DNA from 2 places in the Azospirillum aestuarii genome. Region 2 is predicted to be linked to the other one. Evidence: riboswitches for the same ligand, from Rfam matches in the RefSeq annotation. Region 2 holds a riboswitch; the other holds the start of a gene.
What was found. Region 2 has a riboswitch for thiamine pyrophosphate ahead of thiO (glycine oxidase ThiO). Riboswitches for the same ligand answer to the same signal wherever they lie in the genome.
Positions count from the first base shown of each region.

Region 1 (3,799 bases), on a different contig from region 2:
TGCAGGGTGATCAAGACCCCCTCACCTCACCACGCCGGTCACATTGTCGTACCGTTTGGCAATCGCCGGCACGCGCGAAGCGCCGTCGTAGCAGACGATCACGGCGGAGTGCGCCATGTTGCCCTTGCCGTCCGAGCGGTAGGTCATGGCGAGGCCCTGATGGGTCCCGGCGGACAGGGCCTTGCGCACCGCCTCCGCGTTCCCCGCGCCGGCCTGCACCGCCGCCAGCACCATGCGGATGCCGTCATACTGGCCGAGCGCGAAGGCGTCCGGCTCCGCGTTGAAGGCGGCGCGGTAGGCGGCGGTGAAGGCCTCCACCTCCGGGCTGCCGCCGGAGATCGGCGAGGCCGCCGTCTCGGCGCAGACGCCCTTCAGCTCGGCCGGTTCCAGCAGCGCCGCCGTGCTCGGCTGGTGCATGGCCGACCCGGCGACGATGGGCACCGCCACCCCGTTGGCAGCCGCCTGCCGGATGAACAGGGCGGTCGGGCCGGAATGCAGATGCAGCACCAGCACGTCGGGCTTGGCCGCCAGCGCCTTGGTCAGAACGGGCAGCAGATCCTTGGCGGCAGGGTCCACCCCCTCCTCGAACACCGGCTCGACGCCCAACGTCTTGAAGGCCTGCTCCAGATGAGCCTTGCCGCTCTGCCCGTAGGCGGTCGTCTGGTAGATCACCGCCGGGCGCTTCTTCCCCAATTCCTCCGTCACGTAGCGGGCGTGGGCCTCCTTGGTCACGGCGTCGCCGGGGAAGAAGCGGAAGACCCAGGGGTTGCCCTGCTCGGTGATGCTCGCCGTGCCCGACACGGTGACCAGCGGAATGCCGTAATCCTGGGCCAGCGGCAGCATCGCCAGCATCTGCGTGCCCAGCATGCTGGCCGCCACCGCCGTGACCGTGCCGCCCGCCGCGCGCTCCAGCGCCGTGACGGCGGCCTCCGGCGAGGTGCCGGTGTCGATCACTTCCGAGCGCACCGCGACATCCGCGGGTGCGTCCTTCAGCGCCAGGACGGCGCCGTTGCGCTGGCTCGTCCCCTCCAGCGACAGGAAGCCGGTCAGCGGCACCAGAACGGGGACCGAGGCCTCGCCCGCCCGCGCCACGCCCGGCAGGAGCGTCGCCGAGAAAACCGCCGAAAAGGCCGTTGCCGAGAGGATGGAAAGGAAGCGCCGCATGAATGTGTCTCCTCCTGCCCGGCGAAGAACCGCGCGAGGACGAGGAGGCCAGGGGTGTAGCGGCGGCACAGCCTCGAACGCTTGGCTCCCTTCGCTGGCATGACCCAGATCAGGTTCGATGGGTGTGGTCTCAGCCCGCCTTGCGGCAGGCACCCCAGCCGTTCGTGTGCACAGTGTGAGCCCCGCGCCCGGCTGTCAAGCGGCGGCCCGGCGCGTTTTCACAATTTCGCAACGCAACAGACACCGGAAAGTCGTGCTTCCCGTGGTTCCTTCCGCCGCCCCCGGCCCGCCCCGGACCGTGGCCCCAACCGGAAAGTCGTCACGAAGCATGCGGCCCATCCCGTCGCACAGCACCGTCACCCTTCACCCCTTCGCCACCGCGCAGGGCGGATGCGGGCTGCGCGCCGTCCTGTCGGGACGGATCGACCACGCCGCCCTGTCCGGCTTGACGCCCCTGCTCCGCCGTGTCGCGGACGCCCCGGCGCTGACCGTGCGCGTCGATCTGGGACGGGTGGACTTCCTCGATTCCTGCGGCATCGGCATTCTGCTGGCGCTCCGCAACGCGGTGCTCGACCGCAGAGGCGCCATCGCTTTCGAGAAGCATCCGCCGCGAATCCGCCGCGTGCTGGAGCGCAGCCGGATCATCGCGCTGACGGAAGCCCCGCCCTTCATGGATAGCGGCCTGGCGATCCCCGTCGCCGCCTGAACGGCACCCCGTCAGCCGCCGCGGCGCAGCGTTTCCCGGTACAGGATGTAGAGCCCGCTGGCGATGATGATCCCCGCCCCGGCCAGCACGGTGGGGGTCGGCACGTCGCCGAAGACCAGGAAGCCGAGCAGGGTCGCCCAGATCATCCCCGTGTACTCGAAGGGCGCCACCACCGCGGCGCGGCCCAGGCGGAAGGCCTGGGTCATCAGCACCTGCGCCGCCCCGCCCAGCGTGCCGACCAGAAGCATCAGTCCCAGGTCGAACCCGCCCGGCTGCACCCAGTCGGGGATCGCCGCCACACCGCTCACCACCGTGGTGGTCAGCAGCAGATAGACGACGATGGCCGTGTTGCTCTCCGTCCGCGACAGGCCGCGCACCGCGATCATCGCCAGCGCGTAGAAGAAGGCCGCGGCCACGCCGACGAAAATCGGCAGGAGCGGCGCGTCAGCCTCCGGGCGGGCCATCACCACCACCCCGCCAAAGCCGACCAGCACCGCCGCCCAGCGCCGCCAGCCCACCGGCTCGCCGAGCAGCGGCATGGACAGCGCCGTGATGAACAGCGGCCCGGCGAAGCTCAGCACATAGACCTCGGCCAGCGGCAGATGCTTGAAGGCGTAGAAGAAGCAGCCCATCGACAGCAGCCCGGCCAGCGAGCGGAAGACGTGGGCGAAGGGCCGCCGCGTGCGCATCCCGCCCCAGCCGCCGCGCGCCAGCGAAATGCCGCCGACCAGGACCAGCGCCACAAGCGAGCGCGCGAACATGAGCTGCGCCACCGGATAGCCGCCGCTCAGATATTTGATGAGCGTGTCCATGCCCGCGAACAGGAAGATGGCCAGCAGGAAGCAGCCGATGGCGCGGCGGGTGTCATCGTTGTGTTCGGCGGCGGGCAGAGCGGCGGCTTGGGTCATGATTGCACAGTATCTGAGCAACCCGGACCCTGCCCAGTGCCGCAACCGCAGATCTGGCCCGCGCGGCGGCACCCGGTGGAACGCCCACGTTTCACGCTTCGTCAATCGATGGTCCGGCGTTTGGCGAAGCGAACCCGGCCTTTCACGGATCGGCGCTGGCCCCGTCCGGTGCCTTGGACAGTCTTGCGGACATCCCCATCACCGCAAAGGTCTGCCATGCTCCTGCCGAAACCGATACCCCCTTCGATCCGCATCCTCGTCGGCTTCTCGCCCTGGATCGCCTTCGGACTTCTCCAGCCGGCGGGCCATTCGGCGGCCGCGCTGGCGGCGCTGCTGCTCAGCCTGACGCTCTGTGCGCATGACTGGCGGGGCGGTTCGCTGAAGGCGCCGGAACTGGTGGCCGCCGTCTTCTTCGCCCTGCTGCTCCTCATCGGACCGCTGGAGAGCATGGGGGTGACCGTCCATCTCGCGCTGGCCGGCATGGCCTTCGCCTCGATCGCGCTGGGCCGTCCCTTCACCCTGCCCTACGCCCGCGAGACGACACCACCCGGCCTGTGGCACCTGCCGCAGTTCGTCGCCGTCAACAAGGCGATCACCGCGCTGTGGGGATTGGTCTTCCTGGCCGGCGCCGCCGGCTTCGCCGTGGCGACGGAGGTCGGCATCGTCACCTCCGCCCTCGCCGCCCTGGCCGGCCTGCTGGGGAATCGCCGATTGCCGGACTGGCTGGTCAACCGGGCCGTCGCCCGCCGGCTGGCCGAGCGAGAGCCTCACCGCTGGCCGGCGCCCGCCGTCCTTGGACAAAAGGACGGCGTTGTCGTCGTGGGCGCCGGCATCGGCGGGCTGACCGCGGCGGCCCTGCTGGCGGAGGCCGGAGTCCGCGTCACCGTTCTGGAGGCGCACGACCGTCCGGGCGGCTTTTGCTCCTCCTGGGACCGCAGGGTGCGGCTGCGTGACGGGACGGTGGGGCGTTTCACCTTCGACGCCGGGGTGCACGACGTCAGCGGCACCCATCCGGATGGCC
Region 1 is NZ_JAEPIV010000006.1:170,646-174,444, forward strand. It holds gene JJL56_RS14440 (branched-chain amino acid ABC transporter permease) at 1-14, opposite strand, end outside; gene JJL56_RS14445 (ABC transporter substrate-binding protein) at 22-1,164, opposite strand; TPP riboswitch at 1,234-1,331, opposite strand; gene JJL56_RS14450 (STAS domain-containing protein) at 1,493-1,870, shown strand; gene JJL56_RS14455 (DMT family transporter) at 1,882-2,778, opposite strand; gene JJL56_RS14460 (phytoene desaturase family protein) at 2,995-3,799, shown strand, end outside.
Region 1: linked by a shared signal. The riboswitch ahead of JJL56_RS14445 (ABC transporter substrate-binding protein) and the one ahead of thiO (glycine oxidase ThiO) in region 2 are both predicted to bind thiamine pyrophosphate.

Region 2 (3,799 bases):
CCTTCGACACGGCGGTGTTCAGCAGGACGGCGGCGCAGCCCAGCTCCATCGCCAGGGCGGCGTCCGACGCCGTGCCGATTCCGGCGTCCAGGACCACCGGCACCGGGCTGCGCGCGCAGATCGTCTCGATGGCATGCGGGTTGCGGATGCCCAACCCCGAGCCGATGAAGGCCCCCAGCGGCATCACCGCCGCCGCGCCCAGATCGGCGAGCTTGCGGCAGGTCACCGGATCGTCGTTGCAATAGGGCAGAACTGTGAAACCGTCGGCCACCAGCTCCACGGTCGCGCGCAGCAGTTCCTCGACGTCGGGGTAGAGCAGTTCGCGGTCGCCGATGACCTCCAGCTTGATCCAGTCCACGCCCAGCGCCTCGCGGGCGAGCTGCGCGGTCAGCACCGCCTCCTTGGCGGTCAGGCAGCCGGCGGTGTTGGGCAGCAGCCCGGCGCGGTCGCCGATGACGTCGACGAGGCTTTCCGAATAGCCGTCCAGGCTGATGCGCCGGATGGCCAGCGTGACCAAGTCGCTGTCGCTGGCCTCCAGCGCATCCAGCATCACCTGCTGGTTCGGGTAGCCGGCGGTGCCGAGAAACAGGCGCGAGCGGAACTCACGGCCCGCTATGGTGAGCGTGTCGTTCATGGGCTTTTCCTCGATGGTGCGGCCCGCTCTCCGGCGGGCGTGAGGTCAGCCGCCCTGCACGGGGCGGATGATCTCCAGGGCGTCGCCCGCGGACAGGGGCGTCTCGTCCCAGCGGCGGGACGGCAGGACGGCGCCGTTCAGGGCGACGGCGACCCCGCGCGTCCCCGCGACGATTCCCCGCCCGGCCAGCAGGGCGGCGACAGTGGGGGCGGCGAGATCCTCCTCCCGCCCGTTCACGCGGATGCAAGCGCTCATGCCGCGGCTCCCTTTGGCTGCGGGAAGCGGTCGAGCGCGAAGGGACGGATCACCGGATCGGTCTCCCCGGTCAGCACCAGCCGCGCCACCGAATTCGCGGTGATAGGGGTCAGCAGGATGCCGTTGCGGTGATGTCCGGTGGCATAGACCAATCCCTCCACCTCCGAGAGACCGAGGATCGGGGCGTCGTCGCGGGTGCCGGGGCGGAAGCCGGCCCATGCTTCCTCGATGGGCAGTTCGGCGATGCCCGGCAGGGCGCGCCACGCCCCTTCCAGCAGAGCGAACTGGGCCCCGGCGGTCAGCCGGTCGTCGAAGCCGCGCTCCTCCGTCGTGGCGCCGACCAGCAGCCGCCCGTCCAGCCGCGGGATCAGATAGGTGCCGGGAGTCCACACCACATGGCGCAGCAGCGGCAGTCGGGCGTCCATGCGCAGGCAAAGCATCTGGCCCTTCACCGGGCGCACAGGCGGACGCACCGCCGGAGACAGCCCGTCGATCCAGCCCGACCACGCCCCGGCGGCCAGAATCACCCGGTCCGCCTCGACCAGACGGTCGCCGACCTGGACGCCGACGGCGCGGCCGCCGCGGACCTCGATGCGGCTGACCTCGGCATATTCATGGATCGCGGCACCGGCCCGCAAAGCGGCGGTGTGCAGGGCGGCGGCAACCTTGCGGTTGTCCACCTGATGGTCGCCGGCGCAGAACAGCGCGCCGGCCACGCCCGGCTGGAGATAGGGCTCGCGCCGCCGCACCTCCGCCCCGCTCAGCCATTCCACCGGCAGGCCGAGCCTGGTCTGGAACTCGTGCAGGAAGCGCACCTTGGCCGCGTCGTCGGCGTTCAGCGCGATGACCATCGTGCCTTCGCCGCGCAGGTCCACCGCCATGCCGGAGGCGGCCTCCAGTTCCGCCGCGAAGGCGGGCCACAGGTCCTGCGATGCGCGGGTCAGCGGAAGAAGGCTCTCTTCGCCGGGTTCGGTCTCCACACAGGCGGCGAGCATGCCGCCCGCGGCGTGGCTGGCGCCCCGGCCGGCGGCACCACGGTCGAAGACCTCGACCCGGCAGCCGGCGGCGGCCAGCCTCCAGGCGATGGACAGGCCGATCACCCCGGCGCCGATCACGGCGACGGTGGGTTTTGCGGAATCGGAATGAAATAAGGGCGCGGATACCATGCGGCGGCTCCCTTCGCTGGCATTATCCAGACAGGTTCGATGGGTGTGATCTCAGCCGCGCGAGCGCATCCCGCACGGCACCCCAGCCAATGCCCGGATCATCCGGAAGAGGGCCGCCTTTGGCAAGCCCCTTTTCGTTGGTCACAACAACAAAAGCGACGCCAGCCCCAGGAAGGACAGAAATCCGATGACGTCGGTCATGGTGGTCAGGAAGACCGAACTCGCCACCGCCGGATCGACGCCCAGCCGGTCCAGCCCGATGGGAATCAGGACCCCGCACAGCCCGGCGACGAACAGGTTGATGACCATGGCGCAGCCGATGACCAGACCGATCATCGGCTCGAACCACGTCGCGGCGATGGCCCCCACCAGCGTGGCGAAGACGGCGCCGTTGAGCAGCCCGACCAGAACCTCCTTACCCACCACGCGGGGGGCGTTGGAGGACGACAGCTCGCGCGTCGCCAGGGCGCGCACCGCCACGGTCAGCGTCTGGGTCCCGGCGTTGCCACCCATCGAGGCAGTGATCGGCATCAGCACGGCCAGCGCCACGATCTGTTCGATGGTCGCCTCGAACAGCGAAATGACGCCCGCCGCCGCGAAGGCGGTGAACAGGTTCAGCCCCAGCCAGGAAATGCGCGAGCGCGAGGTTTCCAGCACCGAGCGGTAGATGGAGGTGTCGCCGACGCCGCCCAGCTTGCCGATGTCGTCCTCGGCCTCCTCGTCGATGATGTGGACCACATCGTCGACGGTGATGACGCCGATCAGCCGCCCGCCGGCGTCCACCACGGGAGCGGAGACCAGGGCGTATTGGCGGAACAGGTTCGCCACCTCCTCCTGGTCCATGGTGGCGGGGATGGTGTCCACCTCCTCCGTCACCAGATCGGCGATGCGGACCGACCGCTTCTGGCGCAGCAGGCGCGACAGCGGCACCGCGCCGACCACCCGGTGCATCGGATCGACAACGAAGATGTCGTAGAAGTCCTCCGGCAACTCGTCGGTGGCGGCGCGGACATAGTCGATGGTCTTGCCCACCGTCCAGAACTGGGGCACCGCCACCAGATCGCGCTGCATCAGGCGGCCGGCGGTGTATTCGTCGTAGGTCAGGTTCTCCTGGACCAGCGCGCGGTCGGCCGCCGGCAGATTCTCCAGCACCTCGCGCCGGGTGTCCTCGTCCAGGTCCTCGATGACGTCGACGGCGTCGTCGGTGTCCAGCTCCGCGACGGCGGCGGCCAGTTCCTTCGGCTCGAACAGCTCGACGATCTCTTCGCGGAGATCGGGGTTGAGATAGCTCAGCACCTCGCCGTCGAAGTCGGGACGCAGGACGCCGACCAGCGCCTCCCGGTCGTCGTGGCCGAGCTGCTCGATCAGGTCGGCGATGTCGGCGGGATGAAGCTTGTCCAGTTCCGCGCGCAGATCGTCGCGCCGTCCGGCGTGCAGACGTTCGACGATCTCCTCCACGAACTCCGGCTCAACACCATAGGCGCGCTCCTCCTCGCCGTCCTCGCGGGGCGGGTCGGGGCGTTCGGCCGGGTGCGGCACATCGTCCTGGATACGTTCCGGTTCCTGGCGGTCGGTGTGCATGGCGGCACCCTCCCTGTACGATGGCAATGCGGCGTGACGGCATGGTCCTGCGATCGGCCGACCATGGCGCACCGGCGTTTGCGGGTTGGTGGAGAGCCCCTGCGGGTTCACGCCGGGGCGCCCACCGAATATAGGTGCGACACCGCTTTGTCCAGCCCGGCGG
Region 2 is NZ_JAEPIV010000021.1:11,055-14,853, reverse strand. It holds gene thiG (thiazole synthase) at 1-634, opposite strand, end outside; gene thiS (sulfur carrier protein ThiS) at 680-889, opposite strand; gene thiO (glycine oxidase ThiO) at 886-2,004, opposite strand; TPP riboswitch at 2,047-2,150, opposite strand; gene mgtE (magnesium transporter) at 2,197-3,636, opposite strand.